DNA from 2 places in the Streptomyces aureoversilis genome. Region 1 is predicted to be linked to the other one. Evidence: riboswitches for the same ligand, from Rfam matches in the RefSeq annotation. Region 1 holds a riboswitch; the other holds the start of a gene.

What was found. A riboswitch is a leader RNA that binds a small molecule or an ion and turns the genes downstream of it on or off. The one in region 1 is predicted to bind cyclic di-AMP.
Region 2: it holds a riboswitch for cyclic di-AMP, as region 1 does, so the genes downstream of both, ACFPP6_RS14950 (M23 family metallopeptidase) here and ACFPP6_RS23390 (M23 family metallopeptidase) in region 1, are expected to answer to the same signal.

What each region holds. Positions count from the first base shown of each region.
Region 1 is NZ_JBHSKJ010000013.1:215,796-219,946, reverse strand. Features, by position in the region: gene ACFPP6_RS23395 (aldo/keto reductase) at 1-393, opposite strand, end outside; gene ACFPP6_RS23390 (M23 family metallopeptidase) at 431-1,729, opposite strand; cyclic di-AMP (ydaO/yuaA leader) riboswitch at 1,739-1,870, opposite strand; gene ACFPP6_RS23385 (PP2C family protein-serine/threonine phosphatase) at 1,946-3,205, opposite strand; gene ACFPP6_RS23380 (DEAD/DEAH box helicase) at 3,603-4,151, opposite strand, start outside.
Region 2 is NZ_JBHSKJ010000007.1:263,918-268,068, forward strand. Features, by position in the region: gene ACFPP6_RS14940 (HPr family phosphocarrier protein) at 1-259, shown strand, start outside; gene ACFPP6_RS14945 (GntR family transcriptional regulator) at 504-1,169, opposite strand; gene ACFPP6_RS14950 (M23 family metallopeptidase) at 1,440-2,249, opposite strand; cyclic di-AMP (ydaO/yuaA leader) riboswitch at 2,263-2,418, opposite strand; gene ACFPP6_RS14955 (M16 family metallopeptidase) at 2,635-4,002, opposite strand; gene ACFPP6_RS14960 (M16 family metallopeptidase) at 4,050-4,151, opposite strand, start outside.

The DNA of each region.
Region 1 (4,151 bases):
CACCGACGGGTCGTCGTAATGCGTGTAGTAGAGGTCGATGTAGTCGGTGCGGAGCCGGCGGAGGGACTCCTCCACACCCGCCTTGATCACCGATGCGCGCAGGCCCCGCGGCTCCGGGACGCCCGCGCCGACCTTCGTCGCGAGGACGATGTCGGCACGGTTGCCGCGCGAGGCGAACCAATTGCCGATGACGGTCTCCGACTCGCCGCCCTCGTTGCCCGGGACCCAGGCCGAGTAGACGTCGGCGGTGTCGATGAAATTGCCGCCCGCCGCCGCGTACGCGTCGAGGACGGCGAAGGATTCCGCCTCGTCCGCTGTCCACCCGAAGACATTGCCGCCGAGAGCCAACGGGTGGACGGAGAGATTGCCGATCTTCTTGTGAATGTCAGCCATGTACTCCTGCAGCGTCCTTGCGGCAGCCGGTATTCCGCTACGGCTGCAGGCCCCTGCTCCTCAGCCACCCCAGCGGGTCGATCGGCGCGCCCCCGCCCGGCCGCACCTCCAGGTGCAGGTGCGGGCCCGTGACGTTGCCCGTCGCACCGACACGGCCTATGACCTGGCCCGGCGCGACCTTCCCCGACGTGACGACCATCGACGACAGGTGGCAGAACCACAGCTCCGTACCGTCGTCGAGCCTCAGGACGATGCGGTAGCCGTACGCCCCCGCCCAGCCGGCCTGAACGATCTTGCCGCCGCCGACCGCCCTCACCGGCGTGCCGGTCGGGGCTGCGAAGTCCTCCCCCGTGTGGTTCGCGGACCACATGTTCCCCGCCTGACCGAAGCCGGCCGTCAGGGTGTACGAGGCGAGGGGGAGCTTGAACCCGCCGGAGGTGGAGTGGCGAGCCGCCGGGGCGGGAGCCTGGGCGGCCGGAGCCTGGCGGGCGGATCGCTGCTTCTTCGGTGCCTGCTGCTGCGCCGTGTGGTGCTTCGGTGCCTGCTGCTTCGACGTCTGCTGCCTCGGCGCCTGCTGCTTCGACGTCTGCTGCTTCGACGTCTGCTGCTGCGACGTCTGCTGCTGCTCCGGTGCCGCCGGCCGCCCCTGCTCCCGCCCCAGCTCCCGTTCCTGCTCCGCCTCCGCCTCCGCCTCCGCCGCCTTCCGCTCCGCCGCCTTCTTCTGCGTCTTCGCGGCCTGCTTCACCTGGGCCGCCTGCGCCTCGGCCACGGCCACGCCCTGCTGGTGGTCGGCCTGCTCCAGGATTCTCGCCCGGAGCACCTCACCCGCAGCCGCCGCGCTCTCGGCCATCTCCACGGCGGCCGATGCGCTTTCCTCGCCGGCGAATTCGGCGGCGGCGGAATCGACCGAGCCCGCCGCGCTCCCCGCGAAGAACGAGCCCACTCCCGGCAGCTGGGCCAGGTCGGGCATGGATATGGACGTCGCCGGGCGCTCCTGGGCGTGCGCCATGCCGCCCGCGCCGACCGCCGCGATGACGCCGACACCGAGGACCGCGCCGCTGCGGGCCATCGTGCCGCCGCGCTGCTTCACCACGCGGTGGCGGCCGCGGCCCGTGCCGAAGGCGTTGTAGACGGAGGGACGGTAGGAAGCGGGGGTGTACGGCGACTCGGGGTCGTACGCGGTCTCCGCCTCGTGCCTCAGCTCCGGCCGGGGCTCGGGCTCCGGCTCGTACGGAGGTACGTACGCCGGGACCAGCGGCGGATCGTACGCGGCGGGCTCGTACCCGGCAGAGTCGTACTCGGCAGGCTCGTACGCGGCAGGCTCGTTGGATGCCACGAAGGCACTCCTTTCCTTCCTTCTCGCCTACCGGGTTAGCTGACGGGTTCGGAGCAGGAAGGTCTCCTACGGGCCGCTGCGCGGCCCGATTCACCCCAGGGTGGTGGTTCCCCGGTTCCCAGAACTTGCCGGTGTATCAGGTGGTGCTGTGCCCGCGGGATTCGGCGAAGGCGCACGGCGCAGCGCCTCTTGCGGCGTTGCGACAACCGCGCTCCGTTATCGAACGTTAATAGACATGCCGGGTGGATTCCAAGCCGAACGCCCGAACCCACCGATGCCCTCGGGCACGTCTTCACAGGATGTGCGCCCACGGAACCTGTCGATACTTTCCACGAAATGCTGTTCGATCCGCTCGCCGCGCCGGATCGCCAACAGCGCCATGTCGTCGGCGGCCTGACCCCCCGAATGGCGCGCGACGTCCGCGACCAGGGCGTCCAGCAGCGCATCCGGGTTCTTGAACCGACAGCCCGTCAGCCCGGCCCTGGGGTCGTAGAACGTACCGCCGGCGTCCCTCGCCTCGGTCACCCCGTCCGTCATCAGCAGCAGCATCGACCCCGCGGGGAACTCCCGCTCCTCCGCCCGGTCCGGCCACACCCCCAGCTCGCCCAGGCCGAGGGGCAGCGCGGGGACGGCGGGGTCGGCCACGCCGATGCGGCCGTCCGCGTGCAGCAGGAGCGGGGAGGGGTGGCCGCGGTTCAGCAGGCGGAAGACGGGCTCCCCCGGCGGCAGCTCCGCCAGTACGGCCGTGGTGAAGCCCTCGGTCCGGTCCACGGCGTCGGCGCGCAGGTTCGCCCGCCGTGCGCCCTCCCGCTGGAGCGCGTGCTCCAGCCGCCCCGCGAGCCCCTCCAGCGTGGGCTCCTGCTCGGCCGCCTCCCGGAAGGCGCCGATCACCACGGCGACCGCCTCGACCGCACCCAGGCCCTTGCCGCGGACGTCGCCGACGATGACGCGTACGCCGTACGGGGTGTCCTGGACCGCGTACAGATCGCCGCCGATCCGGGCGTCGGCCTGGGCGGCGACGTAGCGCGCGGCCACGCGGAGGCCGCCGATCCGGGACGGGGGCACGGGCAGGACGGCGCGCTGGGCCGCCTCCGCGATGCCCCGGGCGGAGGCGAGCTGCTGATCGCTGCGACGGGCGATGCGGTTGATGCCGAGCGCGACGAGGGAGACGGCACCGATGGCCGCGATCTCGGCCAGCGCCTCACCGGTGTCGGACGGCCGGTGGTAGACCACGAGCCCGACCGCGACCGCCACGGCGGCCAGCGCGGCCGTGACCGTGGCGCGGAGGGTGTGGAGCGGCGCCGCGACGAGGGGCGCGGCGGAGAGGAAGGGGGCGCACGTGTAGTGCGCGGGCGCCCCGAGGCCGAAGAGTGCGGCGCCGACGATCAGAACGGCCGGGAGCCTGCGGACGGCCCGGCGTACGGCCCGGCGTGCCGTACGACGGAAGGCACGGCGCCCGATGACGCCGCCGGACACACCACCGGACACACCGCCCGACGCACCACCGGACACACCGCCCGACGCACCGCCCAACGCGCCACTGGACGCATCACTGGAGGTGCCACTGCCCGTGCCACCTTCAGCACCACCTTCAGCGCCACCGCCGGCACGGCGGGCAGAACGGCTCTCTCGCTTGCCCACCGCACTCTCTCCTGACCGGCAGCCCTGCACGTCAACGACCTCCCACCCTTCCGGGCGGGAGGTCGGCAGGCGAACGGTGCTGGGCCAACCGGGGAGGGAGGCCCTGGGAGAACGGCCCGGCAAGCAGGCCAGCGAACAGGCGGGCGAACAAGCCGACGAGCAGGCCGGCCGGGCCGGGGCCTCGTACAGGCCGCCGGCGAGCAGCCCGGGCGAGCGGGTTACGAGGAGCGGATTACGAGGAGCGGCGCTCCCGTGCGCCCCCGGTGCCCCGGCCGGCGCCGTTCCTGCCGGCACCCCGGCCGGAAGCCGCACCGGAAGCCGCACCGGAGGCCCGGCCGGCACCCCGGCCCGAACCACCGGCACCGTAGGACGCCGAAGACCCGGCGGACGACGAGGACGAGGACGACGCCCCGGAAGACATCTCCGTACGCACCCGGCCACGACCGCCACGCCCGCCGCGCGAGCCACGGGTGCCCCGGGAGCCGCGCGACCCGGCAGCAGCCGCAGCCCCGCCGGCGGACCCGGCGCTCGCGCCGCTCCCGCCGGACCGCTTCCGCGGCGTCGACTGGGCCGGCACTGGCGGCGCGATGACCACGGGCACGCCGCTGGGCTGCTGGGCACCGGTGATGCGGACGAGCTCCTCGTCCTCCGGGCCGACCGTCACGACGTTCGGGGAGATCTTGGCGGTGACCATCATGCGGCTCATCTCGCGCCGCTGCTCGGGCAGCACGAGCGTGACGACCGTGCCGGACTCGCCCGCGCGGGCCGTACGGCCGCCGCG
Region 2 (4,151 bases), on a different contig from region 1:
CGGCTGGGCCGAGGGCCTGCACGCCCGTCCCGCGTCGATCTTCGTCCGTGCGGCGACCGCCGCCGGCGTCCCCGTGACGATCGCCAAGGCCGACGGCAACCCGGTCAACGCCGGCTCCATGCTGGCCGTGCTGGGCCTGGGCGCCCAGGGTGGCGAGGAGATCGTCCTCTCCAGCGACGCCGAGGGCGCCGAGGCCGCCCTGGACCGTCTGGCGAAGCTGGTCGCCGAGGGTCTCGAGGAGCTCCCGGAGACCGTCTGATTCGACGGAATCGCGCGCGGCGGGGCCGCGGCGGCCGATTGAGGGCCGCCGTGGCCCCGCTGTCGTTTTCCCGGCCGCACCCCGCGCACCCCATTCACACCCCGCGTGCGCCCGCGCGAAATCCATGGCATTCCAGCGGTAACAGCCGGGCATTCCTTTGGCGGAAGTTCGGCCGGAGATGGTTCCTGCGGTAACACCGGACGTAAATAGGTACGCTCCCGGGAACCCGGATCGGGAACCGGGGTCAGGAACCGGAGATCACCGTTCGCACGGCCGGGCCCGCATTCCGCACGCGGGCCGCCGGGACGGTGCGGCGCAGCCGGAATTCGCCGGGCGCCCGGTCCGCACGGGCCGCCGCGATGGCCCGGGCGCGCTCCGCGTCGCCGCGGGCGACGGCGTCCACGAGGGCGCCGAGCACCTCCCAGGTGTCGACGGGGCGCGCGGGCGGCTCCGCCGCGTACACCCAGGCGATCTTGAGCCGGAGCTGGGTGAGCAGGCCCGCGAGGCTCGGGCTGCCGGACGCCTGGGCGAGGGTCTCGTCGAACCAGTCCCCGAGCGGCCGCAGCTCGCCCGTACGCCCGCCCCGGGCGCGCTCCTGGCCGAGCCGGACCAGACCGCGCAGCACCTTCAGGTGCGCCTCCGTACGGCGCTGTGCGGCGCGCGCGGCGCCCAGCGGCTCCAGCAGGGCGCGGACCTCCAGCAGATCGGCGGCCTCCTGCTCGGTCGGCTCCGCGACGCAGGCGCCCGCGTGCCGCCGGGTGGTCACGAACCCCTCCGAGGCGAGGGTGCGCAGCGCCTCGCGCACGGGCACGCGCGAAACGCCGTAGCGGCGCGCGAGGACTTCTTCGGTGAGCCTGCTGCCGGGCGGAAACGTGCCGGAAACAATGTCGTCACGGATCGCCGTGCACACGGCGTGCGCGGAAATGCGACGGCCGCTCTGATTCGCTGTGCCATCACCGTTCACGTACGGCCCCGCATGGGTGAACCTCCGCATAACCCCCGCGAAACGCGGCCGATTGACGCCTGTTCAGCGACTCTATTGCAGCCGCCCGCGATTTCCGACGGCGCACGTGAAGTCATCGATATGTTTTGGCCAACACGAGGATACGACGAAGGCCCCGGCCGGTGGGCCGGGGCCTTCGTCAGGCGAATGTGCCGCGCGGGGGCGCGGGCGGGTGCGTCAGAGGTTGACGCCGTGCTCGCTGAGGTAGGCGACCGGGTCGATGTCGGTGCCGTACGTGGCGCCGGTGCGGGCCTCGAAGTGCAGGTGCGGGCCGGTGACGTTGCCCGTGGCGCCGGAGAGGCCGATCTGCTGGCCGGCGGTGACCGACTGGCCGACGCTGACGTCGATGGACGAGAGGTGGCCGTACTGCGTGTAGGTGCCGTCGTTGTGCTTGATGACGACGTTGTTGCCGTAGGCGCCGCCCCAGCCGGCCTCGACGATGGTGCCCGCGCCCACGGCCTGGATCGAGGTGCCGGTCGCGGCGTGCATGTCGATGCCGGTGTGGCTGCCGGAGGACCACAGGCCGCTGGAGGCCTTGTAGGACGTGGAGACGTACGAGCCGGCGATCGGCGAGACGAAGGTGTTGAGGCGCTTGCGCTCCTGCTCGCGGGCGGCGCGCTCCTGCTCCTTGCGCTCGGCCTCGGCCTTGCGCTTGGCCTCGTCCGCGGCCTTCTTGACGTCGGCGGCCTCCTGCTTGGCGGCGGCCTCGGCCTCGTGGACGGCGGTGTTCTCGGCCGCGGCGCTGGTCTGGACCTGGGCCTGCTCGCCGATGCGGCCGGCCGTGTCCTCGCCGATGACGACGGCCTGGGTCAGGCCGGTGTCCTCGGTGGGGCGGTGGGTCTCGTCGGGAGAGGCGGCCATCGCCGGGGCGGCGAGGCCCGCGACGACACCGGTGGCGGCGAGGGTGGCTATGCCCGCCGCGTTCGCGCTGACGCGAACGGCGCGGCTCGGCTTGCGGTGCTTCCCGGTGGCACGAGTGAACGCCATTGGTGAGGCTGGTCCTTTCCTTCCCTCTCGCCTACCGGGTTAGCTGACGGGTTCGGAGCAGGAAGGTCTCCTACGGATCCCTCCGGAAAGGGGCCCGATTCACCCCAGGGACACTTGGGTCCCCGGCTCCCCTGGCTCGCGCCGTACGGGGACTCGGCGATGTCTGCCCGGGCCGCGGATGCGACGCACATCTGACGGACAGACGCTTTGACGCTAGACGCCGCCACTTTCGATCGGCAAACAGAAGCCCCATTTTGTGGCCCACGCCACAACGCAGACGTGCAACCACTCCGCTAAATCGGACATTTGGCAGGCACACGCGCCTCAGGGGCGCGCGTGCCTGCCGGTTGACGGGCCGGCCGGCGCGGCCGGCCCGCCGCGGGCTTCAGCCCGTGATCACGGTCACTTCCCCGATGCCGAGGGCCCGGACGGGCTCCTCGATCTGCGCGGCGTCACCGACGAGCACCGTCACCAGGCGGTCGACCGGGAAGGCGCTCACCACGGCGGCGGTGGCCTCCACCGTGCCCGTCGCGGCGAGGCGCTCGTACAGGCGCGCCTGGAAGTCGTCCGGCAGGTGCTGCTCGACCTGGTCGGCGAGGGTGCCCGCGACGGCCGCCGCCGTCTCGTACTTCAGCGGGGCGACGCCGACGAGGTTCTGCACGGCGGAGTCGCGCTCCTCGTCCGTCAGGCCCCCTGCGGCGAGGGTGCGCAGGACGGTCCACAGGTCCTCCAGCGCGGGGCCGGTGGAGGCGGTGTCCACCGAGCCGCTGATGGCGAGCATGGCCGCGCCGGTGCCCTCCGGCGTGGACAGCAGCACCTGGCCGAAGGCCCGCACGCCGTAGGTGTAGCCCTTCTCCTCGCGCAGGACGCGGTCCAGACGGGAGGTGAGGGTGCCGCCCAGGCAGTACGTGCCGACGCTCTGGGCGGGCCAGACCTGGCCGTGCCGGTCGGCGCCGATGCGGCCGATGAGGAGCTGCGTCTGGACCGCGCCGGGGCGGTCCACGATGACGACGCGGCCGGTGTCGTCCGCGGTGACCGGCTTGAGCGGGTACGGCTCGGCGGGGGAACCCGTCCAGGCGCCGAGGGAGTCGGCGAGGGCCTCGTCGAGGTCGACTCCGGTGAAGTCGCCGACGACCACGGCGGTCGTGGTGGCGGGGCGCACGTGGGCCTCGTAGAAGGCCCGCACGGAGGCGGCGTCGATGCGGGCGACGGTCTCCTCGCTGCCCTGGCGCGGGCGGGACATCCGCGAGCCGGCCGGGAAGAGCTCCTTGGAGAGCGCCATGGCGGCCCGGCGGGCGGGGTTGGCCAGCTCGTGCGGGATCTCGTCCAGGCGGTTGCCCACCAGCCGCTCGACCTCGTGGTCGGGGAAGGCGGGGGCGCGCAGCGCGTCGGCCACGAGACCGAGGGCCTTGCCTAGCCGGGAGGCGGGGACCTCCAGGGACAGGCGCACGCCCGGGTGGTCGGCGTGGGCGTCGAGGGTGGCGCCGCAGCGCTCCAGCTCGGCGGTGAACTCCTCGGCGGTGTGCTTGTCGGTGCCTTCGGACAGGGCGCGCGCCATGATGGTGGCGACGCCGTCGAGGCCCTCCGGCTCCGCGGCGAGGGGGGCCACCACGTTGATGTCGACGGCGATGACCTGCTGGCCCGGGCGGTGGCAGCGCAGCACCGTCAGGCCGTTGGGGAGCGTGCCGCGCTCGGGGGCGGGGAAGGCCCAGGGGGCCGCGGTCCCGGCTTGCGGCTGCGGGTGGAAGGCCATAGAAGAATGCGGAGGCTGGGTGGGCTGGGCGGGGGCCAGGGCGTCGCTCACTTGGCCGTCTCCTCTTCTGCTTCGGCGTTCTCGTCGGCGGCGGGGGCGGCCGGCTCGGTGGGCTCGTACACCAGCACGGCGCGGTTGTCGGGGCGCAG